Regions from separate parts of the Rubrivivax sp. JA1026 genome, predicted to be linked through region 1. Evidence: riboswitches for the same ligand, from Rfam matches in the RefSeq annotation. Region 1 holds a riboswitch; the other holds the start of a gene.

Region 1 (14,946 bases):
CGACACCTACGGCGGCGCCTGCCCGCACGGCGGTGGCGCGTTCTCGGGCAAGGACCCGTCCAAGGTCGACCGCTCGGCCGCCTACGCCGCGCGCTACGTCGCCAAGAACGTCGTCGCCGCCGGCCTGGCGCGCCAGTGCCAGGTGCAGGTCGCTTACGCGATCGGCGTCGCCAAGCCGATGAACATCACGGTCTACACCGAAGGCACCGGCGTCATCTCCGACGCCGAGATCGCCAAGCTGGTCGAGACCCACTTCGACCTGCGCCCCAAGGGCATCATCCAAATGCTCGACCTGCTGCGCCCGATCTACGAGAAGACCGCCGCCTACGGCCACTTCGGCCGTGAAGAGCCGGAATTCACGTGGGAGCGCACGGATAAGGCTGCGGCGCTTCGCGCAGCCGCCGGGCTGTAAGCCCCGCCGCGGCAAGAGAGGTCAGGTAAGAGGGGTCAGGTCTCACGAGACCTGACCCCAGACCTCCACGAGACCTCGCGGCAGGAGGGGTCAGGTCTCACAAGACCTGACCCCGGCGTTCTGACCCCGGTCTTCCCGACTCAGGCCACCCGCGGCCGGACCTTCGACGCTGCGAGCTTGGCGCGTTCGCGCGCCGTGTCGACGTCGTCGGCGTGCACCAGCGCCACGCCCATGCGGCGCTTGCTGAAGCTCTCGGGCTTGCCGAACAGGCGCAGCTCGCTGCCCGGCACGGCCAGCGCGTCGGCGACGCCGTCGAAGACGATGCCGGCGGCGTCGACGCCGCCGTAGACCACGGCGCTGGCGCCCGGGCTCTTCAGCGAGGCGTCGACCGGCAGGCCGAGGATGGCGCGCGCGTGCAGCTCGAACTCGTTCTGCCACTGCGTGGCCATCGTCACCATGCCGGTGTCATGCGGCCGCGGGCTGACCTCGCTGAACCAGACCTGGTCGCCCTTGACGAAGAGCTCGACGCCGAAAAGGCCCAAGCCGCCCAGGTCGTCGGTGATCTTCTTGGCGATGTCGCGCGAGGCGGCCAGCGCCGCCGGGCTCATCGGGTGCGGCTGCCAGCTCTCGACGTAGTCGCCGCTGACCTGCACGTGGCCGATCGGGTCGCAGAAATGCGTCTGCGGCTGGCCGTCGGCGCCCAGCGCGCGCACGGTGAGCTGGGTGATCTCGTAGTCGAAGTCGATGAAGCCCTCGACGATGATGCGGCCGCCGGCAACACGGCCGCCGGCCATCGCGTAATCCCAGGCCTTCTTCACGCCGTCGGGGCCGTCGATCTTGCTCTGGCCCTTGCCGCTGGAGCTCATCACCGGCTTGACGACACAGGGGTAGCCGATGCCGCCGTCGATCGCGGCCTGCAGTTCTTCCAGCGAATCGCAGAAGCGGTAGGGGCTGGTCGGCAGGCCCAGCGTCTCGGCGGCCAGGCGGCGAATGCCTTCGCGGTCCATCGTCAGCCGCGCGGCGCGCGCCGTCGGGATGCAGCGGATGCGGCCTTCGGCCTCCAGCTGCTCGAGCACCGGCGTCGCGATGGCCTCGATCTCGGGCACGACGAGCTGCGGCTTCTCGGCCTCGAGCAGCGCACGCAGCTGCTCGGGGTCGCTCATCGTGATCGTGCGCGCGTGGTGCGCGACCTGCTGGCCGGGCGCGTTCTCGTAGCGGTCGACGGCGATCGTCTCGACGCCCAGGCGCTGCAGCGCGATCAGCACCTCCTTGCCGAGTTCGCCGCTGCCCAGCAGCAGGACACGGGTGGCGGACGGGGACAGCGGCGTGCCGATGACGGTGCTCATGACGGATGGGGCGGAAGTCGGACGGAGGGCCCGGATTGTCGCCGCAGGCATGCCGCGGGCCGCTTGTCGCGCGACACAACGCGACCTTTGCCCGGCTTTTCCCGCTCAACGACTTCGCCGGACAGCCGAAAGTCAGGCATGGCCCACCTCGACGACCTCTTCGGCGCCCCGCTGCACGAGCACCGTGGCGACCGCCAGCACCGCTTCATGGAGTCGGCGGACATCAACATCGTCTTCCGCGAGCTGTTCCGCCCGCTGCAGGCCAACGTGCGCCGCGGCATGACCATCGAGGGCCAGCTGTACGGCATCGAGATGGACCCCTGCATCCCCGGCGAGCTGCTGGGCTCGACCTGGATCGCGCCGGTGGCCGGCACCGCGTCGGACCCGGAACGCCTGGCCGACAACGGCCTGCGCCGCGCGACGCTGGCCGAGCTGCTGGCCGAGCCGCGGCCGGAGGCGCTGTTCGTCTACGTCTGCGAACGCAAGATCAAGCGCCGCCCGGTGCTCTACGTCGAGCTGGCGTCCGAGGACGGCCAGTACGCCGCCGAGTACCCGATCCGCTCGGCGCGCGGCTGGCACCACCGCGAGCTGATCGAGGCGCCGTACCGCCGCCTGGGCCCGCTGGCGCTGGCCTGATCAGCGCCCGAAGCCGGCGATCACCGCCTGCGCGACCTCGGCGAAGCCGGCGCCGCGCTCGCCGCGCGTGATCCAGCGCGGCCAGGTGTGCAGCTGGGCGGCGAAACGCCGCAGGTTGGCGACGCCGACCGAACGCTCGAAGGCCCCGAACATCAGCTGGTCGTTGGTCGAGTCGCCGACGTAGACCCAGCGGTCGATCTCGCCGGCCAGCTCGCGGCCGTACAGCCGGCGCAGCATCCAGTGCGCCGCGCTCAGCTTGGTGTGCGTGCCGATCCAGCCGTTGACGTGGATCGAGCTGACGGTGGCGGTGAGGCCTTCGTCGCGCATCAGGCGCACGACGGTCTCGATCTGCGCCTCGTCCAGCCGGGCGAACTCGGAATGGTCGACGGCGATGTCGGTGACGCGGCCGTCGCTGTCGCGCGCCAGCGTCGCGCCCGGCACCTCGTGCAGCACGCGCGCCGCGGCGGCGCGCAGGCGCTCGGCGTTGTGCACGCGTTCGGCCGCGGGCTGGGCGAACTCGACGCGTGCACCGTCGCCGTCGGGGATCAGCGCCGCGCCGCCGTTTTCGGCGACCATCGCGTCCAGCGGCCAGGCGCCCAGCAGCGGCAGGCACCAGCCCAGCGGCCGCCCGGTGATCGCGATCACCGGCACGCCGGCGGCCCGCAGTTCGGCCAGCGCGGCGGCGGCCGGCGGATCGATCCTGCCCTCGGCGGTCAGCGTGTCGTCAATGTCGGTGAAGACGCCGAGGCTGCCGTGAAGTGCGGCGGGGACGAGGTCGACGGCTTGACTCAAGATAATTGACAGCTCGGCTGGACGGTCGATCATGGGCAGGTCGAAACGTCGCGAGCGCGTCTCATGGCCCAGGATTCTGCCGCAAGCCCCCCGCCCCCCAAGCCTGCGCGACGCCCCCGTCGCCCGCGTGCCGTCGCCAGCGGCGACACCGCGCCGACGCTGTCGGCGCCGGCCATCGAGGCCAGCGTCGTGCAGCGTGCCGCCGAGCGCCACCAGACCGCGACCGCGATGGCACTGAAGGACGTGCTGGCCGCGCACGCCAACGGCGATGCCGGCCCCGATGGCGAGTGGCTGCGCCAGATGCAGGCGCTGATCGCCGGCGCCTCGCCCGACGAGGCCAAGGCGCTGCGCCGGCTGCTGTTCGCACGCGAGACCGTCGTCCCCGAGGGCGTCGACCCCGACCTCGAGCTGCGCCCCGGCTGGCGCGACGGCGGCTACCCGTACAAGAACCTGATGTCGCGGCGCAGCTACGAGCGCCAGAAGTACCGGCTGCAGGTCGAGCTGCTGAAGCTGCAGGCCTGGGTCAAGGAGACCGGCCAGCGTGTCGTGATCCTCTTCGAGGGCCGCGACGCCGCCGGCAAGGGCGGCACGATCAAACGTTTCATGGAGCACCTGAACCCGCGCGGCGCGCGCGTCGTCGCGCTGGAGAAGCCCAGCGACGTCGAACGCGGCCAGTGGTACTTCCAGCGCTACATCCAGCACCTGCCGACACGCGGCGAGATCGTGCTCTTCGACCGCAGCTGGTACAACCGCGCCGGCGTCGAACGCGTGATGGGCTTCTGCTCGGACAACGAGTACGACGAGTTCATGCGCCAGGCGCCGGAGTTCGAGCGCCATCTCGTGCGCAGCGGCGTGCACCTGTTCAAGTTCTGGTTCTCGGTCAGCCGCGACGAGCAGCGCCGCCGCTTCAAGGAGCGCCGCGCCCACCCGCTCAAGCAGTGGAAGCTGTCGCCGATCGACGTCGCCTCGCTGGACAAGTGGGACGACTACACCCGCGCCAAGGAGTCGATGTTCCTGCACACCGACACCTCGGACGCGCCGTGGATCGTCATCAAGTCGGATTGCAAGAAGCGCGCGCGCCTGAACGCGATGCGCTACCTGCTGCACCGCCTGCCGTACTCGAACAAGGACCTGCACACGCTGGGCACGGTCGACACGCTGCTCGTCGGGCGCGCGGCGATCGCCAGCTTCCGCGCGGACGAATTCACGCCGGCCGCCGACGCCTGACCCCGGCCGCGGGCCGGCGCCGTTTCGCGCGCGGCCGGCCCGTGGCTACAATCGCGCACCGTTTCCGAGGAGCGTTGCAACCTCACCCGCTTGAGGCCAGGCTCGGAAATCTCACCCCCATTGCAACTGCGCTCACCCGCTCGACTGACGTCGTGGGTGGTGGGCGATGCGCTTGAACCTCCCCTGACGCCTGCCGCGCGGGTTCCAACCGAACTGGAGCCCCGTGATGAACGCCGTCCTGAAAGCACAGCACCACCCCGATTACGCGATCGCCGACCTGTCGCTCGCCGCCTGGGGCCGCAAGGAACTCAACATCGCCGAGTGCGAGATGCCCGCGCTGATGGCCATCCGCAGCGAGTACGCCGAGAGCCAGCCGCTCAAGGGCGCGCGCATCACCGGCAGCCTGCACATGACCATCCAGACCGCGGTGCTCGTCGAGACGCTGCAGGCGCTGGGCGCGCAGGTGCGCTGGGCCTCGTGCAACATCTTCTCGACCCAGGACCACGCCGCCGCGGCGCTGGTCGAGCGCGGCACGCCGGTCTTCGCCTACAAGGGCGAGAACCTGACCGACTACTGGGACTACACCCACCGCATCTTCGAGTTCGGCCCCGCCGGCACGCCGGGCGAAGGCCCGAACATGATCCTCGACGACGGCGGCGACGCGACGCTGCTGATGCACCTGGGCAAGCGCGCCGAGAAGGACCTGTCGGTGCTGGACAAGCCGACGAGCGAGGAAGAGACCTGCCTGTTCGCCGCGATCAAGGCCAAGCTCGCCGTCGACCCGACCTGGTACAGCCGCAAGAGCGCCGAGATCATCGGCGTGACCGAAGAGACGACGACCGGCGTGCACCGCCTGAACGAGATGTCGGCCAAGGGCACGCTGCTGTTCCGCGCGATCAACGTCAACGACTCGGTCACGAAGAGCAAGTTCGACAACCTCTACGGCTGCCGCGAGTCGCTGGTCGACGGCATCAAGCGCGCCACCGACGTGATGGTCGCCGGCAAGATCGCCGTCGTCGCCGGCTACGGTGACGTCGGCAAGGGCAGCGCGCAGGCGCTGCGCGCGCTGTCGGCCCAGGTCTGGGTGACCGAGATCGACCCGATCAACGCGCTGCAGGCGGCGATGGAAGGCTACCGCGTCGTGACGATGGACTGGGCCGCCGACAAGGCCGACATCTTCGTCACCGCCACCGGCAACAAGAGCGTCATCACCTTCGACCACATGGCGAAGATGAAGCACAACGCGATCGTCTGCAACATCGGCCACTTCGACAACGAGATCGACGTCGCGTCGCTCGAAGCCAAGTGCCAGTGGGAGGAGATCAAGCCGCAGGTCGACCACGTCATCTTCCCGGACGGCAAGCGCATCATCATGCTGGCCAAGGGCCGCCTGGTGAACCTGGGCTGCGCCACCGGCCACCCGAGCTACGTGATGAGCTCGTCGTTCGCGAACCAGACGATCGCCCAGATCGAGCTGTTCACGCACAGCGACTACTACGAGGTCGGCAAGGTCTACGTGCTGCCCAAGCACCTCGACGAGAAGGTCGCGCGCCTGCAGCTGAAGACGCTCAACGCCGAGCTGACCGAGCTGACCGAAGAGCAGGCGGCCTACATCGGCGTGCCCAAGCAAGGGCCCTACAAGCCGGATACGTACCGGTACTGAGCCCCCGCAGCGCCTTCGGCGCTCCCCCGCGGCCCGGCAGAGCCGGGTCGCGGCGCTTGCTTGATGGGCCGCTGTTCCGCCAAGAGGCGGACACGGCCCGCTTCTCTCATGCCCGCCCGCGAGTTCGCCCATGAGCACCACGCCCGTCAGCTTCGAGTTCTTCCCGCCGAACACGCCGGTCGGCGCGGACAAGCTGCGCACCGTCGTCCAGGATCTGGCGGCGGTGAACCCCGAGTTCTTCAGCGTCACCTACGGCGCCGGCGGCACGACGCGCGAGCGCACGCTGGACACCGTCAAGGCCATCGCCGCGATGGGCCACGAGGCCGCGCCGCACCTGTCCTGCGTCGGCAGCACCGAAGCCAACATCGCCGAGATCCTGGCCACCTACCGCGAGCAGGGCATCCGCCGCATCGTCGCGCTGCGCGGCGACCTGCCCAGCGGCACCGCGACCGCGGGCGAGTTCCGCTATGCCAGCGAGCTCGTCGAGTTCATCCGCCGCACCCAGGGCGACGACTGGTTCATCGAGGTCGCCGCCTACCCCGAATACCACCCGCAGCAGCGTTACGCGCGCCGCGACCTCGAGCACTTCGCGAACAAGGTCGGCGCCGGCGCCAACTCGGCGATCACGCAGTTCTTCTTCAACCCCGACGCCTACTTCCACTTCGTCGACGAGGTGCACAAGCTGGGCGTGCGTGTGCCCATCGTCCCGGGGATCATGCCGATCCACAACTACGCGCGCATCGCCCAGTTCGCCGCGCGCGACGGCATCGAGATCCCGCGCTGGGTGGCGCTGAAGATGGAAGGCTTCATGGACGACACCGCGTCGGTGCGCGCCTTCGGCATCGAGGTCGTCACGCGGCTGTGCGAACGGCTCATCGCCGGCGGTGCTCCGGCGCTGCATTTCTATACGCTGAACCAGTCCTCGCTTTCGCTGGAGATCTGCCGCAGACTCGGCTTGGCTCAAGACGCCTGACGTCGGTCAAGAGCAACACAAGAGCCGGCGGAACTGGTGTTTGCCCCTAGGGCTTTGCGCCAGCTCAAAGTTGACGTTTGCGCAGGCGCGCCAAATTGATCCAGGCCATGTGGCCAGATCAAAAGCTGAGGAGTTTCTCCATGTTCAAGCGCACCGCGCTCGCCCTCGTCGCCCTGTCGGCCGGTCTGGCCGCCCCGCTGGCCCAGGCCCAGGCCGACGACTCCGGCTCCTGGATCGTCCGCGGCCGCGCGCTGTACCTGGATCCGGCCAACAAGGGCACGGACCTGGACCTCAACGCCAACTCGAAGACGTTCCCGGAAGTGGACATCACCTACTTCTGGACGCCGAACCTGGCCACCGAGCTGATCCTGACCTACCCGCAGAAGCACGACGTGAAGGCCGGCAGCGCCAAGATCGGCACGCTGAAGCACCTGCCGCCGACGCTGACGCTGCAGTACCACTTCACCGGCCTGAACGGCTTCCGCCCGTACGTCGGCGCCGGCATCAACTACACCCGCTTCTCGAGCGTCGACCTCGACGTTCCCGGCGCGAAGATCGACAAGAACAGCTTCGGCGCGGCGCTGAACGTCGGCGTCGACGTTCCGCTGGGCGACGGCTGGCTGTTCAACGTCGACGTGAAGAAGGTCCAGATCCGCACCGACGTCTCGATCGGCGGCACCGACCACGGCACCTTCAAGGTCGACCCGCTGCTCGTCGGCATCGGCATCGGCAAGCGCTTCTGATGCCCCCGCGAGCCCGGCCATGCCGGGCCGCGTGTCCAACGTCCTAGCGTTTCCAGGAGGCCGCCCGCGAGGCGGCCTCCGCGTTTGCGGCCCCCAGCGCCGACAGCAGGAAGTCCAGCCCGCCGCGGTCGCCGGTCAGGTCCACCGGGGTCAGGGTCGCGCCCAGCACCGGGTAGGCGCCGCAGGCCTCGCCGCTGGTGCAGAGGCTGCCGTCGTTGTCGTAGTCGCTGCCGGCGACGATCGCCACCGAAGACGAGCGCACGCCGTCGACGCGGTAGCGATAGACGCCGCCGCTGGCGCGCACCAGGCCTCGCCGCACCACCTCCCGGGTCGCGGTGTCGTATACCAGCACGTAGATCGGGCCGATGTCGACGCCTGTCGTGGCGGCCAGCTTCTGCACGGCCAGCGTGACGCTCAGCGTGCGGCGGCTGGTCTGCACCGTGACCGTCGGCGTGTAGACGCCTGCGGCCAGGGCGTTGCGGTCCACCGTGACGCGGTAGCGGCCCAGGCCGGCCGCGTCCACCGCGACGGCGGCGACCGTCACCGCGACGCTGTCGGCCGCGACGCCGGTGACGGTCTCGTCGGTGGCGGCCGTGGCACGCACGACGAAGTCCAGGCCGGTGGTGGTGGTGCCGAAGTCCAGCGCCGACGGCTGGGTCTCCAGGACGCCCTGCGCCCCGGGCACGGCACCGCCGTTCTTCAGCGCCAGCGCGGCCCGCACCGCCTTGGCCGCGTTGACGATGCCCCAGCCGTAGGCGGTGTCGCGGCCGGCCGCCCCCTGGTCATCGCTCAGCTGCCCGGACTGCAGCAGCGCGTCCACCTCGTCGACCGTCAGCGCCGGGTGGACCCAGCGCATCAGCGCCAGCACGCCGGCGACGTGCGGCGTCGCCATCGAGGTGCCCTGGAAGGCGCCGTAGGTCGGCACGCGCACGCCGCCGGCATCGAAGCCGGCCAGCGTGCCGTAGACGCCGTCGGGCAGGCCGCTGCCGGTGGTCGCGACGCGCATGTCGCCGCCGGGCGCGGCCAGCGCCACCTCGGCCCCGCCGTTGGCGTAGTAGGCCAGGCCGCGCTGCGCGTCGGTGGCCGTGACCGCGAGCACGCCAGCGCAGTTGGCGGGGTAGTTCACCGCCGCCACCCGCCCGGCGTCGCGCGCCGAGTCGTTGCCGGCCGCCGCGACGACCAGCGTGCCCTGGGCCCGCACCTGGCCGAGCAGCGCGACGGTGGCGGCGTCGCAGGCGATGCCGGCGCCGCCCAGGCTGAGATTGGCGACGTCGGCGCGCCGCTCGGGCAACCGGCCCGAGTCGTTGGCCAGCCGCGCCGCGTAGCGCAGGCCCTGCAGGACGTCGTAGAACGTGCCCTCGCCACCCCGGCCGAGCACACGCAGCGGCATCACCAGCGCCATCGGCGCAACCCCGGCGACACCGTCGCCGTTGAAGCTGGCCGCGGCCACGGTGCCGGCAACGTGGGTGCCGTGGAACGACGGCTGCGACGCGGCGCTGCGCAGGTCGTCCGGGTCGGCGTCGAGGCCGCCGCCGTCACCCGCCGAGGCCGGGTCCTGGATGAAGTCGTAGCCGGTGGTGATCTGGCCGGCGAAGTCGGGATGCTCGGCGACGATGCCGGTGTCCAGCACCGCGACGATCGGCCGCTGCGTCGGCTGCGGCTCGATGGCGACCAGCGTGTCCATCGCCGACGGCAGCGCGATCTGCTCGTAGTGCCAGCGCTGCAGCGAATAGCGCGGGTCGTCCGGCGGGAAACGGCCGACCAGCGCCGTGGCGCGCAGCGGGCGGTTGACTGTGACGTGATCGAAGGCCCCGCTCGCCGCCAGGCGCTTGGCGTACTGCAGCGTCTCGACCTGCAGCCGCGAGTCGGCGGACAGGCGGTCCATCCAGGCCGGGCGGCGCGCCTCACGCCAGGCCGCCTCGTCGGCGCCGCCCAGCGCGAGCAGGCCGCGGCGGCGCGTCTTCTCGTCGGCGGCCAGGGCCATCAGGCCGACCCGCCCGGGCGCCACGCCGCCTTCCAGCAGCGCCAGCCCGTGGGTCCGGGACAGCGCACCGGCGGCGTGCACGCGCGCGCTGCCGGCGTCCAGGCCGACGACGAGCTGCCCCGGCACGAGCGGCCCGGCACCGCCGGTGACCGTCGAGTTGAAGCACGCGCCGGAAGCCCCCGCCGCCGCGATGCGCAGGTTGTAGAGCGAACCGCCGGCGTAGGCGTCGACGAGCGCGACGTACTCGCCGGCCGCGCTGATGCGCACGCACTCGGACAGCGACACGCCGTTGGACACGCCGACCAGCAGGTACGAGTCGCCGTTGCGGCGGAAGACGTACAGGTCGAGGTCGTTGGTGGCGGAGTCGGCGGTGAAGTCCAGCTGCAGCGTCTGCCCGGCGGCCAGCGTCACGCGGAAGAAGTCGCCCGGATCGCCGCCGGCGCGGCTGGCGCCGGCGGGCCCGGCGCCGGCCAGGTTGACGGTGCCCATCACCTGGCTGGTGGCGGCGATCGGCTGCGCGCTGTCGGCGTCGTCGTTGGCGACGCGGCGCTGGTTCGGGTCGTTGGTGTCGCCGTCGACGACGAGGTTGGACGACACCGACAGCGTGCCCTCCACCGCGTTCCCGCCGCCGCCGCCACCACCGCCGCAGGCGGACAGGACCGCCAGCACGACAGTCGCCAGGGCGGCAGACAGCGGGTGCAGCGCACGGTGGCGACCCAGTTGGCTCATCGTGGACTCCTGCGACGCCCGGAAGACGTCTTCGAGGACGGGCCACCCGGCGCGGCGGGCGGCCGCACGGCGCTCAGATGTCGGGATGCTGCCAGTGCACGCCGTCCTCGGTGAGGACGACGTCCAGCGGCACGTCGTGCGGCTCGGCCTCGAGCCAGGGCACGAAGCCGTGGGCATAGGCGACGCCGACGGTCAGCGGCCGCGGCTGCAGCGTCGCCAGCGTGCGGTCGTAGAAACCGCCGCCGTAGCCCAGGCGCACGCCGCCCGGGCCGAAACCGACGCAGGGCACGAGCAGCAGGCCGGGCTCGAACTGCTCGGTGTCCTTGGGCTTGGGGATGCCGTAGGCGTCCTCTTCCATCGGGCAGCCCGGATACCAGACATGGAAACGCAGCTGCTTGGTCTCGCGGTCCATCACCGGCAGGCCGATGCGGCGGTCGGGCTCGGCCTCGCTCCAGCGGTACAGCGCCGGCAGCGCGTCGAACTCGCCCTTGATCGGCCAGTAGGCACCGATGGTGTTCTCGACGCGGCCGATGAGCCACACGCGCAGCACCTCCTGCAGGTGCACCGAGCGCTGGTGGCGGTCGACCAGCGACTGCCGTTCGGCCTGGAGCTGGCGCCTCAGCGTCTTCTTGTCGCGGGAGGGCTGCAGCGGCAGCGGGAACGGCAGGTTCATGACCTCCGATTGTGAGGCCTGGCGCCCGGCCAGCCTAGACGGGCGCGATGCGCCCGGCCCCGTTCACCGAGCGCTGCGGCGCGGCTTCCGGCGCCGAATCAGGCGGCGTGCGCCGCACCCCAGGGCGCGTGCCAGCGGCCAGGACGCGCCGGGCGACGCGCCGGCGCCTTGCACGGCGCCTCGAGCAGCTCGACCTGCGCCGAGGGCCAGCCTTCGATGACCCACTCGCTGCCGCAGGGCAGTTCGTGGCGCTGGCCGGCGTCCAGCCAGATGTCGGCTTCGTAGGGGCCGGCACCACTGCGCGTCAGCCAGACACGGCCTTCGGAGACCACCAGCCAGCGCGGCTGGTTCGCCGCCGGCACGCGCATCGCCATGGCCGGACCGACGGCCCACTCCCACGGTGCGTTTTGATGCGGATTGCTCATGACGGCTTGCGACATCGCGGACTCCAGAATTCGACTGCCTGGCCGCTATTTTCGGCAGCGCAAGACCCCGGGTCCAATCGAAAATCTGCGCCGCATTGATAATCAAAGCGCATGAATCGCCCACGCCAACGCCCGCTGTCGATCGGCCCGCTGCGCGCCTTCGAGGCGGTCGCACGCCGGCTCGGCTTTCGCGCCGCCGCCGACGAGCTGCACCTGTCGCAGCCGGCGATCAGCCGCCAGATCCGCTCGCTGGAGGACGAGATCGGCGTGCCGCTGCTGCTGCGCGGCACGCGCCACGTCGAGCTGACCAGCGCCGGCGAGGCCTTGCTGCGCACCGTCGCGCCGCTGCTCGACCGCCTGGACGCCACCGTGCACCAGATCCGCGTCGCCCAGGGCCGGCGCCAGGTGAACCTGACGACCTGGCCGTCGTTCGCGTCGATGTGGCTGCTGCCGCGGCTGCAGCAGTTCCAGCGCGAGCACCCGGGCATCGACATCCGGGTCTCGGCCACCGACGCCATCGTCGAGCTCGACGACCCGGAACTCGACCTCGCGCTGCGCTACTGCCACCCCGATGACGCGCCGCCGGGCTCGACGCCGATGTTCGGCGAGGTGCTGACGCCGGTGGCCAGCCCCGCGCTCGGCCCGCTCGCGCGCCCGGAGGACCTGGCGCCGATGACGCTGCTCGAGGAGGACTCGCAGCTGCCCAGCGTCGAGTACCTGAGCTGGCGCCACTGGCTCGCCGCCAAGGGCGTGCCCGACCTCGAGCCGCGCGGCTGGCTGTACCTGAACTACACCTACCAGCAGATCCAGGCCGCCACCGCCGGCCAGGGCGTGGCGCTGGCCCGGCTGGCGCTGGTGCGCGAGTCGCTGGAGCGCGGCGAGCTCGTCGAGCCCTTCGGTCCGGCCGGGCGGCTGCGCTCGCCGTTCGCCTACTGGCTGGTGCGCTGGCCGGCGCGGCGCGAGCGGCCCGAACTCGCCGCCTTCGAGGACTGGGTGCTCGAGCAGGCGCTCGCCACGCGGGCCGCGCTGGAGTCGGCCTGATCGCGCCGCGGGCCGACGGTTACTCGCGATCCGCTAGATTCCGAGCCATGACCGCCCTGCATCGCATCATCCGCCGGGCCCCCGCGCGCACCGTCGCCGTCGCCGCGCTCGCGCTGGCCTTCGTGCTGCCGGCTGCCCGCGCGCAGACCGGCGACGACCTGATCCTCGACGCCCGCGCCGCGGCGCAGAAGGGCGACCGCGCCCGGCTGTCGGCGCTGCGCACCGCGGCGCTGTTCGCGTCGCACCCGCTGGCGCCCTGGGTCGACTACTGGGACCTGTCGGGCCGGCTGCGCGAAGCCGACGCCACCGAGGTCGAGGCCTTCTACCGCCGCTGGAGCGGCCAGTACGTCGAGGACCGGCTGCGCAACGACTGGCTGCTCGAACTCGGCAAGCGCCGCGACTGGGCGAACTTCGCCCGCGACGTGCCGCGCTTTCGCATGAACGACGACCGCGAGGTCACCTGCTACACGCGGCTGATCGAGCACCAGTCCGGGCGCGACGTGCGCCAGGCCGCGCTGGAAGCCTGGTACGCCCAGCGCGAGGCCGACGACGGCTGCACGCTGCTGGCGCAATCGATGTTCGCCGCCGGCCGCTTCAACGCCGACGACGTCTGGCAGCAGGCCCGACTGGCCTTCGAGCTCGAGCGCCAGAACTCGGCACGCGGGCAGCGCTCGCTGCGTGCCGCGGTGGCCCTGCTCGGCCCCGAGACCACGAAGGCGGTCGACGACGCGGTGGCCAACCCGGCGCGCACGCTGGCGCGCACCGACACCGCGCCGGCGGTGGCGCTGCTGGCGCTGCTGAAGCTGGCGTCCAACGACCCGCCGGCCGCCGCCGCGCAGCTCGCCGCCGGCGGCTGGGAGCAGCGCCTGGGCCGGCGTGACGCCGCCTTCGCCTGGGCCTTCACCGGCAAGTGGACGGCGGTGCTGCAGCAGCCGCAGGCGCTGGACCACTACCGCCGCGCCTGGACGCTGGCCGGCGCATCGGCCCCCGGCTGGAGCGACGACACGCTGGCCTGGGGTGCACGCGCGGCGCTGCGCGCCGGCGACGCGCCCGACCGCTGGCCGCTGCTGGCACGCGCGATCGACGCCATGAGCCCGGCCGAACGCGCCGACGCCGCCTGGGTCTACTGGCGCTCGCGCGCGATGGCCGCCAGCGCCGCGGCGGGCGCCGCCGGCGAGGCCGACCGCACGGCGGCGCGTGCGATGCTGCAGTCGATCGCCGGCCAGATGCACTTCTACGGCCAGCTCGCCGCCGAGGATCTGGGGCTGCCGTTCGTGCTGCCGCCCCCGCCGCGCACGCTGCAGCCGGCCGAACGCGAGGCGGCGCGCCTCAACCCCGGCTTCGCACGCGCGCTGCAGCTGATCGACCTGGGCCTGCGCAGCGAAGGCCAGCGCGAGTGGAACTTCTCGCTGCGCGGCCTGGCCGAGCGCGACCTGCTCGCCGCCGCGCAGATGGCCTGCGAGCGCGAGGTCTGGGACCGCTGCATCTTCACCAGCGACCGCAGCAAGGCCGAGATCGACATCGCCCAGCGCTTCCCGACGCCGCACCGCGCCGCGCTGACGCAGACCGCGCGCCGCGTCGGCCTGGACCCGGCCTACGCCTTCGGGTTGATCCGCCAGGAGTCGCGCTTCATCACCGTCGCCCAGTCGAGCGTCGGCGCCAGCGGGCTGATGCAGGTGATGCCGGCCACGGCACGCATCGTCGCGCGCCGCATCGGCCTGGACTACAAGCCGGCGATGCTCACCGACCCGGACACCAACCTGCTGCTGGGCACGAGCTACCTGAAGATGGTGCTCGACGACTTCGCCGGCTCGCAGCCGCTGGCCACCGCCGGCTACAACGCCGGCCCGAACCGGCCGCGGCGCTGGCGCGACGCGCCGGCCGTCGAGCCCGCCGCGTGGGTCGAGGCGATCCCGATCGGCGAGACGCGCGACTACGTGAAGAAGGTGCTGTCCAACGCCGTCTACTATTCCGCCGTGCTGGGCGGCACCCCGCCGTCGCTGAAGGCCCGGCTGGGCGGCCCGATCGGCCCGCCCGCCCCGAATGCCCCTCCCGTCGATCGTGACCTCCCCTGAACCATGAAGAACGTTCTCGTCCTCGGTGGTACCGGTTTCGTCGGCCGTTCGCTCGTCGAACGGCTGGTCGAGCGCAACGGCGGCGGCGGCGGCCGCGTCATCGTGCCGACGCGCCGCCTCTCGCACGGCGTCGTGCTGCGCTCGCTGCCCACCGTCGAGCTCGTCGAGGCCAACGTGCACGACGAGCGCACGCTGGCACGCCTGGTCGCCCAGGCCGACGCGGTCAT
Region 2 (14,946 bases), 310 kb from region 1:
TTCGAGAAGGTGCAGGACGGCCAGGTCGTCGGCGCCAAGACCAAGTCCGACGCGCCGATCATGGGCATCACCTGGGGCAACCCGATGCAGCCCACCGGCAAGGACGGCTTCGGCGTGTACTGGCAGGTGCCGGCCAACGAGTTCCGCAACGGCAAGATCAACTACATCATCCACCGCGGTGACAGCAAGGACTGCGTGAAGGACTCGGCCTGGTTCCTGCCGCAGGGCCGCCAGATCTTCATCAACCAGGGCGACTGCACGGCCTACCTGACGCTGGAAGAGGCGCTGAAGGCACGCAAGTGACGCGGCCCGCGGGGGCCGGCGACACGGCCCCATGAAAAAAGGCGCTCCGTCGGAGCGCCTTTTTGCTGGCCGGACGGCCGCCCGAGGCGGCCGTCGCTCAGCTCGTCACCACCAGGCCTCGACCTGGAAGCCGATCGTGCTGCCGTGCGTGGCCGTGCCGAACTTGCCACCGGCGATCGCGCCGGCGTAGATGTCGCGCGCCGCCTCGTTCCACTTGGCGTAGGTGTAGAACAGGCGCAGCTCAGGACGCGCCCAGAAGCTCGGGCCCACCGCCAGCGTCGGCGCGATGGTGAACTTCGTCAGGTTGATCGTCTTCTGGTAGCTGGCGTCGTCGTTCGGCTTGATCCGGTCGTGGCCGAGTTCGGCGACGATGCGGAAGTAGTCGTTGATCGCGTAGACCGGACGCACGCCGGCGGACATCCAGGTGCCGTTGAAGCCGATCCAGTCGTTCTTCGGCGTGTCGGACTTCTGGTAGATGAAGGTCGCCATGCCGCCGAACTTCGGCGTCGTCTGCCAGTTCAGGATTTCGACGAAGCGCCACTTCTTGGCACCGTCGGAGTTGGCCACCTCGTCGGTCGCCGGGTAGCCGTAGTCGAACTGCGCGACGGTGCCCTTCGAGTACTGCAGCGCCGCCTTGTTGAAGCCGCCGAGCACGCCGCCCTTGAAGTGCTGGACCGTGAAGCCCCAGCCGTTGTTGTCGTTGGCGTCGACGCTGGTGTCGGCGGTGTTGTACTGCAGGCCCAGCGTCAGGTCGCCGTAGGCGCCCAGGCCGATGCCGCCGACGCGGAAGTCGTGCCGCGTGGCCGCCGTGTCCTGGCCCATCGTGTTGCGGAACAGCGCATAGCTGAGGTTCAGGCCGCTGTCGCCGATCTTGTAGCCCTCGACACCGAAGCCGGTGCCCGAGGTATCCCAGTAGTAGAAGTCGTTGATGTGGATGTCCTGGCGCTGGTAGTAGCGCTTGCCCACCCAGACCGCCGCACCGTTCATCATCGGCAGGTTCTTCACCTCGATGTAGTTCTGGCGCGCCGCGATGTCACCATCGTCGACCAGGCTCGCGTAGCTGTCGCTGTTGTCGTTGTTGTTGATCGAGTACGACAGCATGCCGTGGTAGATGAACTTCACGCCGTCCTTCTTGGACTCGAAGAGCTCCTGCGTGAAGCCGAGCTCGGCGTAGGTGTCGCATTCGTTGCCGAGGCGGTACTTGGTGCCGGTCAGCCCCGGCGTGCCCGGCAGCGCGAAGCAGACCTGGCCGCCGTCCTCGGAGTTGCTGCCGCCGCCCGAGCGGAGGTAGCCGTTGAAGTCCAGCGCGAACGCGCTGCCGCTGCACAGCGCGGCAGCGGCGGCGAGCGGAAGAAGTCGGGTGTGAAGGCGAGACATCATGAACTCCTCATTCGTGGTCTATTGGTGATGGGGACAGGAAGGGAATTCGGCGGGCGCCCGTCGTGCAAGCCCCGACCCGAATCGCGACCGTCGTCCAGGCGGTCGCGGCTGTGCCGTCGCGCGCGGGGTCTCGCGGTCCCCCGGCCCGACGGGCGCCTGGATGCCACGGCGCGTTCATGCGGCGTGGCCGGTTGAGCCGGCGCGGCGGCGCCGCGCCTCGATGGCCGCGGCGGCGCCATACAGCGCCGCGTACGGCTCGACGATCAGCGCCGTCGGGATCGCCTCGAGATAGGCGCGGAAACGCCCCTTGGACTCGAAACGCTCGCGAAAACGCGACGCGAAGAAGAAGTCGGCGAAGTGCGGCACGATGCCGCCGCCGATGAAGACGCCGCCGCGCGCCCCGAAGGTCAGCGCGACGTTGCCGGCAAAGCCGCCCAGCATCGCGCAGAAGGTGTCCAGCGTGGCGGCGCACAACGTGTCCTGGCCGCTGGCGCCGCGCGTGCCGATGTCCTCGGCCGTCAGCTCGGCGGCCGTCTCGCCGCGCACCCGGGCGACGGCGCGGTACAGCGTCGGCAGGCCGATGCCCGACAGCAGCCGCTCGGCCGAGACGTGGGCGAACTCGCCGCGCACGGTGCGCAGGACCTCGGCCTCGAAGTCGTCGGCCGCCGCCAGCGTCGCGTGCCCGCCTTCGCCGGCGATCGCGCGCCAGCCGTGCGCGGTCTCGAGCAGGCCGCCGACACCCAGGCCGGTGCCGGGCCCCAGCACGGCCAGCGTTCCGCGCGCGCTGGGCAGCGCGCCGTGGGCGCGCAGCTGCCGCGGCGCCAGCCCGGGCAGCGACAGCGCGAGCGCCTCGAAGTCGTTGAGCATCAGCAGGCCGTCCAGCCCGAGCGCGGCCTCACTCGCGGCGCGCGAGAACGACCAGGCGCTGTTGGTCAGCTCGATGCGGTCCTGCCCGACCGGCGTGGCGACCGCGAACGCGGCCCACGACGGCGGGCGCCAGGCAGCCCCGGCCGCGGCCTGCCGCTCGGCCAGGTAGGCGCCCGCGGCCTCGACCGGGCCGGGATGGTCGGCACAGCGCACGCGGTGGATGTCGCGCGGCGCGCCCCCGGGGCCGTCGACGAGCGCAAAACGGGCGTTGGTGCCGCCGATGTCGGCCACCAGCCACGTCTGCCCGGCCGCGGCGTCGAGGTTCACGACAATCCCTCCCCCGCCGCGCTCGACGAGGGCCGGCCGGCGCACACGGCGACGATCGGGTGATGGTTCACGCAAGCCCTCCTCGACTCGAACCAGGCGCGCCGGATCGGCGCCGCTGCGATGCACGGCAAGATGCTTGCAAAGCGGAGAAAAGGTAGCAAAACTACAAGTGCGCGACAAGCCAATGTTGCATGAGGGCAACTGAGGGCTTCCCCCTGACCCCAGGCTCGCCGGGCACGCGGCCTGCTTGGGCTTCCTTGAAGCAGGGCTGTCCTGGCCACCTTCTGGTGCAGGCACCCTTGGACGCGGATCTGACGGGATCGGTAGTCCGGCTACATCGTTACCCCGGCCGCACCGTCAGACGGCCCGGAGCTCGCCAACGGCCATGACGCCTTTCGAACACCCCCGCCTGATCGCCGACATCGGCGGCAACTACGCCCGCTTCGCCGTCGAGGCCGCCCCCGCGGTCTTCGGCCACGTCGCCTCGATTCCCTGCGCGGCGCACCCGGACTTCCATTCCGCGGTGCGCGCCTATCTGGGCTCGCTGCCGGCCGCGCTGGCCGAGAGCATCGAACACGCCGCCGTCGCCATCGCCAACCCGGTCGAGGGCGACCTGGTGCGCATGACGAACTACCACTGGCAGTTCTCGATCGAGCAGATGCGCGAGCGGCTGGGGCTGCAGACGCTGGTCGTCATCAACGACTTCACCGCGCTGGCGATGGCGCTGCCGCGGTTGTCCAACGCCCAGCGCCGCCAGGTCGGCCCCGGCGAGGCGCGCGAGCGCAGCGTCATCGGCGTCATCGGCGCCGGCACCGGGCTGGGCGTCTCGGGCCTGATCCCGACGGCCGACGGCTACATCGCGCTGGGCACCGAAGGCGGCCACGCCAGCTTCGCGCCGCGCGACGAACGCGAGATCGCGATCCTGCGCTACGCCGCGCGCCAGCACGAGCACGTGTCCTTCGAGCGCCTGCTGTCGGGCCCGGGGCTGGAGCTGATCTACCGCGCCGTCTCCGAAGGCCGCGGCGGCGAGCCGCTGGCGGCCACCGAGATCACACGCCGCGCGATCGACGGCGGCGACGCGCTGTGCCTGCAGGCGGTGGAAGCCTTCTGCTCGATCCTCGGCACCGCCGCCGGCAACCTGGCGGTGACGCTGGGCGCCTTCGGCGGCATCTACATCGGCGGCGCCATCGTGCCGCGGCTGGGCGAGTACTTCGAACGCTCGCCGTTCCGTGCCCGCTTCGAGGACAAGGGCCGTTTCAGCGACTACGTGCGCACGATCCCGACCTTCGTCGTCACCGCCGACAACGCGACCTTCGCCGGCGCCTCGGCGATCCTCGCCGAGCAGCTGCGGCGCATGGACGCGCAGCAGGACACCGCCGTGCTCGGCCTGATCCGGCGCGTGCGCAACAAGCTGTCGCCGGCCGAGCGCCGCGTCGCCGACCACGTGCTCGCGCACCCGCGGCCGACGCTGTCGGACCCGATCGCCGAGATCGCACGCGCCGCGTCGGTCAGCCAGCCGACCGTGATCCGCTTCTGCCGCTCGCTGGGCTGCGAGGGCCTGTCCGACTTCAAGCTGCGCCTGGCCTCCAGCCTGACCGGCACGATCCCGGTCACGCACACCCAGGTGACCGGCGAGGACACGATGCTGGAACTCGGCGTCAAGGTGCTGGGCAACACCGCGTCGGCGATCCTGCAGGTGCGCGACCAGCTCAACCGCGACGCCATCGACCGCGCGATCGACCTGCTGACCGCGGCCGAGCGTGTCGAGTTCTTCGCCGTCGGCCACTACGGCGTCGTCGCCGACGACGCACAGCTGAAGTTCCTGCGCTTCGGCGTGCCGTCGATGGCCGTCACCGAACACCGCCTGCAGGTGCTGACAGCCAACGTGATGCGGCCGACCGACGTCGCCGTCATCATCAGCAGCAGCGGCCAGGTCGAGGACCTGCTGGCGGTGGCCGACAAGGCCCACGAACGCGGCACGCCGGTGCTGGCGATCACCGCCAGCCAGTCGCCGCTGGCGAAGAAGGCCGACGTCGCGATCATCGTCGACCACCTCGAGGACCCGTCGACGCACGTGCCGATGATCAGCCGCATCCTGCACCTGCTCGTCATCGACATCCTGGCCGTCGGCGTGGCGATGCGCCGCGGCGCCGAGCGTGTCGCCGAGCTGCCGCGCGAGGAGATCGCCGGCTTCGACGAGGCGCCGCTGGAGGCGCCGCCGCCGGGCGCGCGCCGCGCCGGCCCCGGCATCAGCACCGCCGGCCCGCTGGCCCATCTGACCGCGCACAGCCGATAAAATCGCGGGCTCCGCCCCGAGGAGCGTTGCGATGGCGTCGGCCACCAGGCTCGGGGCGAGCCGCGGCGCCCGCCGCGGCCCCAGGCAACGGCGCTCGTCCCATTCCTCCGGAGTGACACGATGACCGCTGCCCTGCCCGCGATGCGCCTGTCGGGCCTCGAACCCGTCTCGATCGGCGACGGGACGCTGTTCGTCAACATCGGCGAACGCACCAACGTCACCGGCTCGCGCGCCTTCGCCCGCATGATCCTCGAAGGCCGCTTCGAGGACGCGCTGTCGGTCGCACGCCAGCAGGTCGAGAACGGCGCCCAGGTCATCGACGTCAACATGGACGAGGCGATGCTCGACTCGGCCGCGGCGATGGACCGCTTCCTGAAGCTGCTGGCCACCGAGCCCGAGATCGCGCGTGTGCCGGTGATGGTCGACAGCTCCAAGTGGAGCGTCATCGAGACCGGGCTCAAGTGCCTGCAGGGCAAGGGCATCGTCAACTCGATCTCGCTGAAGGAAGGCGAGGCCGAGTTCAAGCGCCAGGCGAAGCTGGTGCGCCGCTACGGCGCCGCCGCCGTCGTCATGGCCTTCGACGAGCAGGGCCAGGCCGACACCTACCAGCGCAAGACCGAGATTTGCGCGCGCGCCTACCGCATCCTCGTCGACGAGGTCGGCTTCCCGCCCGAGGACATCGTCTTCGACCCCAACGTCTTCGCGATCGCCACCGGCATCGAGGAGCACGCCAACTACGCCGTCGACTTCATCGAGGCGACACGCTGGATCAAGCAGAACCTGCCCGGCGCCAAGGTCTCGGGCGGCATCAGCAACGTCTCGTTCAGCTTCCGCGGCAACGACCCGGTGCGCGAGGCGATCCACACCGTCTTCCTGTACCACGCGATCAAGGCCGGCCTGGACATGGGCATCGTCAACGCCGGCATGGTCGGCGTCTACGACGACCTGGACGCCGAGCTGCGCGAACGTGTCGAGGACGTGGTGCTGAACCGCCGGCCCGACGCCGCCGAGCGCCTGATCGAGATCGCCGAGCGCGCCAAGGGCGCGGCCCGAGACGACTCGGCGCGCCTGGCCTGGCGCGCCGGCACGGTCGAGGAGCGCCTGGCGCACGCGCTGGTGCACGGCATCACCGAGTTCATCAGCACCGACACCGAGGAAGCCTGGCGCGCCATCGAGGCCCGCGGCGGGCGGCCGCTGCATGTCATCGAAGGCCCGCTGATGGCCGGCATGAACACCGTCGGCGACCTCTTCGGCCAGGGCAAGATGTTCCTGCCGCAGGTCGTCAAGAGCGCGCGCGTGATGAAGCAGGCGGTGGCCCACCTGCTGCCTTACATCGAGGCCGAGAAGCAGGCGCTGCAGGACGCCGGCGGCGACGTCAAACCCAAGGGCAAGGTCGTCATCGCCACCGTCAAGGGCGACGTGCACGACATCGGCAAGAACATCGTCACCGTCGTCCTGCAGTGCAACAACTTCGAGGTCGTCAACATGGGCGTGATGGTCCCGTGCCAGGACATCCTCGAGAAGGCGCGTGTCGAAGGCGCCGACATCGTCGGCCTGTCGGGGCTGATCACGCCCAGCCTGGAAGAGATGCAGCACGTCGCCGCCGAGATGCAGCGCGACGCCTGGTTCCGCGAGCGCGGCACGCCGCTGCTGATCGGCGGCGCCACCTGCAGCCGCGTGCACACCGCGGTGAAGATCGCGCCGCACTACGACGGCCCGGTGATCTACGTGCCCGACGCGTCGCGCAGCGTCGGCGTCTGCTCGGACCTGCTGTCCGAGGAGCGCCAGACGGCCTACGTCGCCGAGGTGCGCGCCGACTACGAGCACGTGCGCCGGCTGCACGCCAGCAAGAAGGCGACGCCGCTGGTGACGCTGGCCGCCGCGCGCGCCAACCGCGCCCGCCCCGACTGGGCGGCCTACGAGCCGCCGGCGCCGCGTGCGCCGGGCCGGCGCCTGTTCCGCCACTACGACCTGGCCGACCTGGCGCGCGTCATCGACTGGGGCCCGTTCTTCCAGACCTGGGACCTGGCCGGCCCCTACCCGGCGATCCTCGACGACGAGATCGTCGGCGAGGCCGCACGGCGCGTCTTCGCCGACGGCCAGCGCATGCTGGAGCGCCTCATCGAAGGCCGCTGGCTGCAGGCCAACGGCGTCGTCACGCTGCTGCCGGCCAACACGGTCGACGAGGACACGATCGAGGTCTACACCGACGACAGCCGCAGCCAGGTCGCGATGCGCTGGACGCCGCTGCGTCAGCAGGGCGAACGCCCGGTGATCGACGGCGTGCCGCGGCCCAACCGCAGCCTCGCCGACTTCGTCGCGCCGCGAGGCGTCAAGCCCGACTGGATCGGGATGTTCGCCGTCACCGCCGGCATCGGCTGCGAGGAGCGCGCCCAGCGTTTTGCCGAGGCCCACGACGACTACTCGGCGATCATGGTCAAGGCCCTGGCCGACCGCCTGGCCGAAGCCTTCGCCGAACGCCTGCACCAGCGGGTGCGCACCGAGCTCTGGGGCTACGCGCCCGACGAGGCGCTGGCCGTCGACGAGCTGATCGGCGAACGCTACCGCGGCATCCGCCCGGCGCCGGGCTACCCGGCCTGCCCTGACCACGGCCCGAAGCGTGCGATGTTCGAGCTGCTGAAGGCCTCGGAGATCGGCATGGGCCTGACCGAGAACCTGGCGATGACGCCGGCAGCCAGCGTCAGCGGCTTCTATCTCGCGCACCCGGAAGCGGGCTACTTCAACGTCGGCCCGGTCGGCGACGACCAGGTGGCCGACTTCGCCGCGCGCGAAGGCATCAGCCCGGAGGACGCCGAACGCCGGCTGGCGACGCAGCGGCGCTGAGGTCGCCGCGGCCGCGCAGGCCGCGGCATCCGCTCAAGCCACGCGGCCGAGCCCGCGCTGCAGCTGCAGCGCCTCGGCCGTCGCGGTGACGCCGATCGACGCGGCGCCGTCCAGGTCGGCGATCGTGCGCGCGACGCGCAGCGTGCGGTGCAGCCGCCGGCCCGACCAGCCCAGCTTCTCGGCCGCGGCCTGCAGGAAGCGCCGTGCGGCCGGCTCGGCGGCGCAGCAGGCGTCGGTGCGCGCGGCGTCGAGCAGGCCGTTGGGCTCGCCCTGGCGGTCCAACTGACGCTGGCGCGCCGCGGCCACACGGGCGGCGACCACCGCCGTGGCCTCGCCGTCGGGCGCGGCCATCAGCTCGGCAGGCCGCACCGCGGGCACCTCGATCTGCAGGTCGATGCGGTCCAGCAGCGGCCCCGACAGCCGGCCCTGGTAACGCGCCACCGCGTCGGCACTGCAGCGGCAGGCGCGGCCGGTGGCGGCGAAAGCGCCGAGCCAGCCGCAGGGGCAGGGGTTCAGCGCCGCGACGAGCTGGAAACGCGCCGGAAACTGCGCCTGGCGCGCCGCGCGCGAGATCGTGATGCGCCCGGTCTCCAGCGGCTCGCGCAGCGCCTCCAGTGCCGCACGCGGGAACTCGGGCGTCTCGTCGAGGAACAGCACGCCGCCGTGGGCCAGCGATATCTCGCCGGGCCGCGGCGGCGAGCCGCCGCCGACCAGGGCCACCGCGCTGGCGCTGTGGTGCGGCGAGCGCACCGGGCGGCGGCCGAAACCCGCGCCGTCGAGCGCCTGCGGCGCCAGCCCCTGCAGCGCGGCGGCGACCAGCGCCTCGTCGTCGTCCATCGGCGGCAGCAAGCCCGGCAGGCGCGCGGCCAGCATCGACTTGCCGGCTCCCGGCGGGCCGACGAGCAGCAGCGAGTGCTGGCCGGCCGCGGCGATCTCCAGCGCGCGCTTGGCCGCGGCCTGGCCACGCACGTCGCGCAGGTCGGGCGGCGCCTCGCCGGGCTCGGCCGGCGGCGGCAGCGCCGGCGGCAACGGCTCGGCGGCCTCGCCGGGCAGCAGCGCCTGCACGACCTCGAGCAGCGTCGCCGCGCCGCGCACGTCGAGCCCGGCGACACGCGCCGCGCTGCCGGCGCTGGCCGCCGGCAGCACCAGCGTGCGGCCGCCGCCGTCGCGCCGGGCGGCCAGCGCCAGGGCCAGCGCGCCGCGCACCGGGCGCAGCTCGCCGGCCAGCGACAGCTCGCCGGCGAACTCGCAGGCCGCCAGCCGCGGCGCGTCGAGCTGGCCGTCGGCGGCCAGGATGCCCAGCGCGATCGGCAGGTCGAAGCGTCCGGACTCCTTGGGCAGGTCGGCCGGCGCCAGGTTGACGGTGATGCGGCGGTTGTGCGGGAACGAAAAACCGCTGGACTGCAGCGCGGCACGCACTCGCTCGCGCGACTCCTTGACCTCGGTGTCGGCCAGGCCCACCAGCGTGAAGCTCGGCAGGCCGTTGGCGAGCTGCACCTCGACGTGCACCGCCGGCGCGTCCAGCCCGTCGAGCGCGCGGCTCATCACGACCGCCAGGCTCATCGTCCACCTCCCGGCGGCGATTGTCCGGCCCGTGCCGGGCGCGCACGGGGGGCCGGGACCGCACCAAAGGAGTGCACCAAAAGAGGGATGCACGGGCGCGTGCACACGCTGCCGGCGGTGGCGGCCCCGCCTCGACGGTGCAGTCACCTTTTGTAGCGACTGGCATGGAAGCTGCAGTAGCGGCTGCGGCACTCGTCACCTCCGCACTGCAGCCCCTCATGAAGAGACTGATCCCGGCCGGCCCCGACACCGCAGCGACTCCCGCGGTGCAGGCAACGGGCCGCGCGCATCCGGTGCCGAAGCACATCCCCGTCGCCAAGGCCGGCCACGTCCGCACGTCGCGCTCCGGCGCGCCGTCGGCGGGCGGGCACACGCAACCCTAGAGGAACCAGAGGACCGACCATGAAGATGGTGACCGCGATCGTCAAACCATTCAAGCTCGATGAAGTGCGCGAGGCCCTCAGCGGCATCGGCGTTCAGGGCATCACCGTGACCGAGGTGAAAGGCTTCGGGCGCCAGAAGGGCCACACCGAGCTCTACCGCGGCGCCGAGTACGTCGTCGACTTCCTGCCCAAGGTGAAGATCGAGGCCGCCGTCGACGAGGCCATCGTCGACCGCGTCATCGAGGCGATCGAAGGCGCTGCCCGCACCGGCAAGATCGGTGACGGCAAGATCTTCGTCAGCTCGCTCGAGCAGGTGGTTCGCATCCGGACCGGCGAGACCGGCTCCGACGCCCTCTGAAGGCGCGACCCGAGACCAACCAGAGAAACCACCCCATCATGAAGAAACTGCTCTCGATCCTGGCCGTGGGGCTCGCGCTCCTCGGCTCGGTGGACGTGGCGCTGGCACAGGATGCCGCCTCGGCCGCCGCTGCCGCCTCCGACGCCGTCTCCGCCGTGGCCGCGGCCCCCGCCGAAGCCGCCTCCGCAGTCGCCGAAGCCGCCGCCGAGGTGGCCGCTCCGGTGCCCAACAAGGGTGACGTCAGCTGGATGCTCGTCGCCACGCTGCTGGTGATCATGATGTCGATCCCCGGCCTGGCGCTGTTCTACGGCGGCCTGGTGCGCAGCAAGAACATGCTGTCGGTGCTGATGCAGGTGTTCGTCACCTTCTCGCTGATCACCGTGCTGTGGGTCGTCTACGGCTACAGCCTGGCCTTCACCGAGGGCAACGCCTTCATCGGCGGCTTCGACCGGCTGTTCCTGAAGGGCGTCTTCGACCCCGCGACCGGCGCGTTCGCGATGGGCGCGACCTTCAGCAAGGGCGTCGTGATCCCCGAGATCGTGTTCGTCGCCTTCCAGGCCACGTTCGCGGCCATCACCTGCGGGCTGATCGTCGGCGCGTTCGCCGAACGCGTGAAGTTCTCCGCCGTGCTGCTGTTCATGGTGCTGTGGTTCACCTTCAGCTACACGCCGATCGCCCACATGGTCTGGTACTGGATGGGCCCGGACGCCTACACCGGCCCTGAAGTCGTCGAAGCGATGAACGCCAAGGCCGGCATGCTGTGGCAGTGGGGCGCGCTGGACTTCGCCGGCGGCACCGTGGTGCACATCAACGCCGCCGTCGCCGGCCTGGTCGGCGCCTACATGATCGGCAAGCGCATCGGCTACGGCAAGGAAGCCATGGCCCCGCACAACCTGACGCTGACGATGGTCGGTGCCTCGCTGCTGTGGGTCGGCTGGTTCGGCTTCAACGCCGGCTCGGCCCTCGAAGCCGGCAACAGCGCCGCGCTGGCCTTCCTGAACACCTTCTCCGCCACCGCCGCCGCGGTGCTGGCCTGGTGCATCGGCGAAGCGCTGATGAAGGGCAAGGCCTCGATGCTGGGTGCCGCCTCGGGTGCCGTCGCCGGCCTCGTGGCGATCACGCCGGCCGCGGGCAACGTCGGCATCGTCGGCGGCCTGGTCATCGGCTTCGTCGCCGGCTTCGCCTGCCTGTGGGGTGTCAACGGCCTGAAGAAGCTGATGGGCGCCGACGACTCTCTGGACGTGTTCGGCGTGCACGGCGTCGGCGGCATCGTCGGCGCGCTGCTGACCGGTGTCTTCAACAACCAGGCGCTCGGCGGCCCGGGCCTGGTGACCGACTGGGTCACGGCCTCGGTCGGCTCCAACGACATCCTGACCCAGGTGCTGATCCAGGCCAAGGCGGTCGGCGTGACCATCGTCTGGTCGGCCGTCGTCGCCGCGGTCTCGTACAAGATCGTCGACCTGACGATCGGCCTGCGCGTCCCGGAGGAAGAGGAACGCGAAGGTCTGGACATCACCTCGCACGGCGAGACGGCCTACAACAAGTAAGCCGCCTGCTCCGCGACACCAGGGCCGCCTTCGGGCGGCCCTTTTTCATGGTGCGGACGGATGCGGGCGCGGCCGGGCACGCCGCTTGTGCTTCGCCCCGCCGTCCCCACGTGCCAGAATTTCCGCCCCACCCTTCCCGCCTGGCCATGGTCCCCAATCTCGTCACCGCTCTCACCGGCCCGATCAACGAGCTCGAGGCGCGCGTCCTGGAGTCGATGCCGGCGATCGAACGCTGGTTCCGGCTCGAGTGGATGGAGCACACGCCGCCGTTCTACACCTCGGTGGACCTGCGCAACGCCGGCTTCAAGCTCGCGCCGGTCGACACCAACCTGTTCCCCGGCAGCTTCAACCACCTGACGCCGCAGATGCTGCCGCTGGCGGTGCAGGCGGCGATGGCGGCGATCGAGAAGATCTGCCCCGAAGCCAAGAACCTGCTGCTGATCCCCGAGCGCCAGACGCGCAGCCCCGGGTACCTGGCCAACCTGCAGTGCCTGATCCAGGTCTTCAACCAGGCCGGCCTGAACGTGCGCCTGGGCGCGCTGGACGACGAGCTGAAGGCGCCGGTGCCGCTGGCGCTGCCCGATGGCGGCACGCTGCTGCTCGAGCCGCTGGTGCGCGCCCGCGGCCGCCTGGGGCTCAAGGACTTCGACCCCTGCACGATCCTGCTGAACAACGACCTGTCGGCGGGCACGCCGGCGATCCTCGAGGACCTGCACCAGCAGTACCTGCTGCCGCCGCTGCACGCCGGCTGGGCGGTGCGCCGCAAGAGCCGCCACTTCCGCAGCTACGAGGAAGTGGCCAAGAAGTTCGCCAAGCTGCTGGGCATGGACCCCTGGCTGATCAACCCGATGTTCGGGCAGTGCGGCCAGGTCGACTTCGGCGAGGCCACCGGCCTGGAATGCGTGCAGTCCGCCGCCGACCAGCTGCTGACCAAGGTGCGCCGCAAGTACAAGGAATACGGCATCACCGAGAAGCCCTTCGTCGTCGTCAAGGCCGACAACGGCACCGCCGGCATGGGCGTGATGACGGTGCGCGACGCCAAGGAGCTCGACGAGCTGAGCCGGCTCACCCGCGAGCGCATGAGCGTCGCCAAGGACGGCCAGCCCATCGGCGAGGTCATCATCCAGGAAGGCGTGCCGACGCACGAGCGCGTGGCCGATGCCGCCGCCGAGCCGGTGGTCTGCATGATCGACCGCTACGTCGTCGGCGGCTTCTACCGCGTGCACGGCGAACGCGGCATCGACGAGAACCTCAACGCGCCGGGCTCGGACGTCGTGCCGCTGGCCTTCGCCGAGTCGACGCAGCTGCCGCGTCCGGGCGCCAAGCCGGGCGCCAGCGCGCCGAACCGCTTCTACATGTACGGCGTCATCGGCCGCCTGGCGATGCTGGCCGCGGCCTACGAGCTCGAAGCCACCGACCCGGACGCCGAGATCTACGAGTAACCGAGCGCGGCCCGCCGGCGTGCGCGCGCACGTCGGCCCGGCTTTCGCTACGATCGCGCCGCACTGCGCGGCCGCGACGGCCGTCGTCTCGTGACCCCGCACCCGCCCACCCCCCGCACGCCTGCCGCCCTCGCCGCGCTCACGCTCGGCGCGCTGGGCGTCGTCTACGGCGACATCGGCACCAGCCCGCTGTACGCGCTGAAGGAGGTGTTCCACGCCGGCCACGTGCCGATGTCGCGCGAGAACATCCTCGGCGTGCTGTCGCTGATCTTCTGGACGATGACGATCATCGTCTCGCTGAAATACGTGCTGCTGATCCTGCGCGCCGACAACCGCGGCGAGGGCGGCCTGATCGCGATGCTGGCGCTGGCGACGACGGCCGTCGCCGAGAAGCCCCGGCTGCGCCGCGGCCTGCTGGCACTGGGCATGTTCGGCACCGCGATCTTCTACGGCGACGGCGTCATCACGCCGGCAGTCTCGGTGCTGTCGGCCGTCGAGGGCCTGGAAGTGGCCGCACCGCAGCTCGAGCACTGGGTCGTGCCGATCACGCTGATCGTGCTGACCGGGCTGTTCACGGTGCAGCGTTTCGGCACCGGCGGCATCGGCCGCGCCTTCGGGCCGGTGACCCTGGTCTGGTTCGCGACACTGATCGCGCTGGGCGCGCCGCAGATCGCCGAGCACCCGGGGGTGCTGATCGCGATGCTGCCGACCTACGCGCTGCACTTCATCGTCGACCAGCCGCTGATCGCCTTCATCGCGCTGGGCTCGGTGGTGCTGGTGGTCACCGGCGGCGAGGCGCTCTACGCCGACCTGGGCCACTTCGGCAAGCTGCCGATCCGCATCGCCTGGTACGGGCTGGTGGCGCCGGCGCTGGTGATCAACTACTTCGGCCAGGGCGCGCTGCTGCTCGAGGACCCGACGGCCGTCGAGAACCCGTTCTTCCTGCTCGCCCCCGGCTGGGCGCGGCTGCCGCTGGTGCTGCTGGCGACGGCGGCCACCGTCATCGCCTCGCAGGCGCTGATCACCGCGGCGTTTTCGGTGACCAAGCAGGCGATCCAGCTCGGCCTGCTGCCGCGGCTGCGTGTGGTGCACACCTCGGTGCGCGACACCGGCCAGATCTACGTGCCGTTCGTGAACTGGGGGCTGTACGCCTGCATCGTGCTCGCCGTCGGGCTGTTCGGCAGCTCGTCCAAGCTGGCCGCGGCCTACGGCATCACGGTGACGCTGGACATGACGATCACGACGATCATGACCTTCTTCGTCATCCGCCACGGCTGGAAGTACCCGTTGTGGCTGGCGCTCGGCGCGACCGGCTTCTTCTTCGCGATCGACATCACCTTCTTCGCCTCCAACGTGCTGAAGCTGCTGGCCGGCGGCTGGTTCCCGCTGGTCATCGGCATCGCGATGTTCACGCTGATGCGCACCTGGGTCGACGGCCGCCGGCTCGTCGCCGAGCGCCTGCGCGACGAAGCGATCGACCTGAAGAGTTTTCTCGAGGCGGTGTTCGTCAGCCCGCCGACACGCGTGCCGGGCACCGCGATCTTCCTGTCCGGCGAGGCCGGGCTGACGCCCAACGCGCTGATGCACAACCTGAAGCACAACAAGGTGCTGCACGACTTCAACGTCTTCGTCACCG

Evidence for each region. A riboswitch is a leader RNA that binds a small molecule or an ion and turns the genes downstream of it on or off. The one in region 1 is predicted to bind S-adenosylhomocysteine.
Region 2: another riboswitch for S-adenosylhomocysteine. It lies ahead of metH (methionine synthase); the one in region 1 lies ahead of ahcY (adenosylhomocysteinase).

Annotation. Positions count from the first base shown of each region.
Region 1 is NZ_JAALCQ010000002.1:583,946-598,891, reverse strand. Features, by position in the region: gene metK (methionine adenosyltransferase) at 1-412, shown strand, start outside; gene purT (formate-dependent phosphoribosylglycinamide formyltransferase) at 553-1,758, opposite strand; gene G5B56_RS06375 (hypothetical protein) at 1,897-2,394, shown strand; gene G5B56_RS06370 (HAD-IIB family hydrolase) at 2,395-3,219, opposite strand; gene ppk2 (polyphosphate kinase 2) at 3,250-4,413, shown strand; S-adenosyl-L-homocysteine riboswitch at 4,474-4,554, shown strand; gene ahcY (adenosylhomocysteinase) at 4,640-6,076, shown strand; gene metF (methylenetetrahydrofolate reductase [NAD(P)H]) at 6,207-7,049, shown strand; gene G5B56_RS06350 (OmpW family protein) at 7,190-7,792, shown strand; gene G5B56_RS06345 (S8 family serine peptidase) at 7,836-10,505, opposite strand; gene G5B56_RS06340 (5-formyltetrahydrofolate cyclo-ligase) at 10,579-11,178, opposite strand; gene G5B56_RS06335 (DUF2917 domain-containing protein) at 11,277-11,618, opposite strand; gene G5B56_RS06330 (LysR substrate-binding domain-containing protein) at 11,715-12,644, shown strand; gene G5B56_RS06325 (transglycosylase SLT domain-containing protein) at 12,692-14,719, shown strand; gene G5B56_RS06320 (complex I NDUFA9 subunit family protein) at 14,723-14,946, shown strand, end outside.
Region 2 is NZ_JAALCQ010000002.1:275,930-290,875, reverse strand. Features, by position in the region: gene G5B56_RS05015 (pullulanase-associated domain-containing protein) at 1-303, shown strand, start outside; gene G5B56_RS05010 (carbohydrate porin) at 409-1,683, opposite strand; gene glk (glucokinase) at 1,858-2,877, opposite strand; gene G5B56_RS05000 (glucokinase) at 3,263-5,173, shown strand; S-adenosyl-L-homocysteine riboswitch at 5,186-5,276, shown strand; gene metH (methionine synthase) at 5,294-8,017, shown strand; gene G5B56_RS04990 (YifB family Mg chelatase-like AAA ATPase) at 8,051-9,580, opposite strand; gene G5B56_RS04985 (P-II family nitrogen regulator) at 9,983-10,321, shown strand; gene G5B56_RS04980 (ammonium transporter) at 10,360-11,868, shown strand; gene gshA (glutamate--cysteine ligase) at 12,015-13,310, shown strand; gene G5B56_RS04970 (potassium transporter Kup) at 13,401-14,946, shown strand, end outside.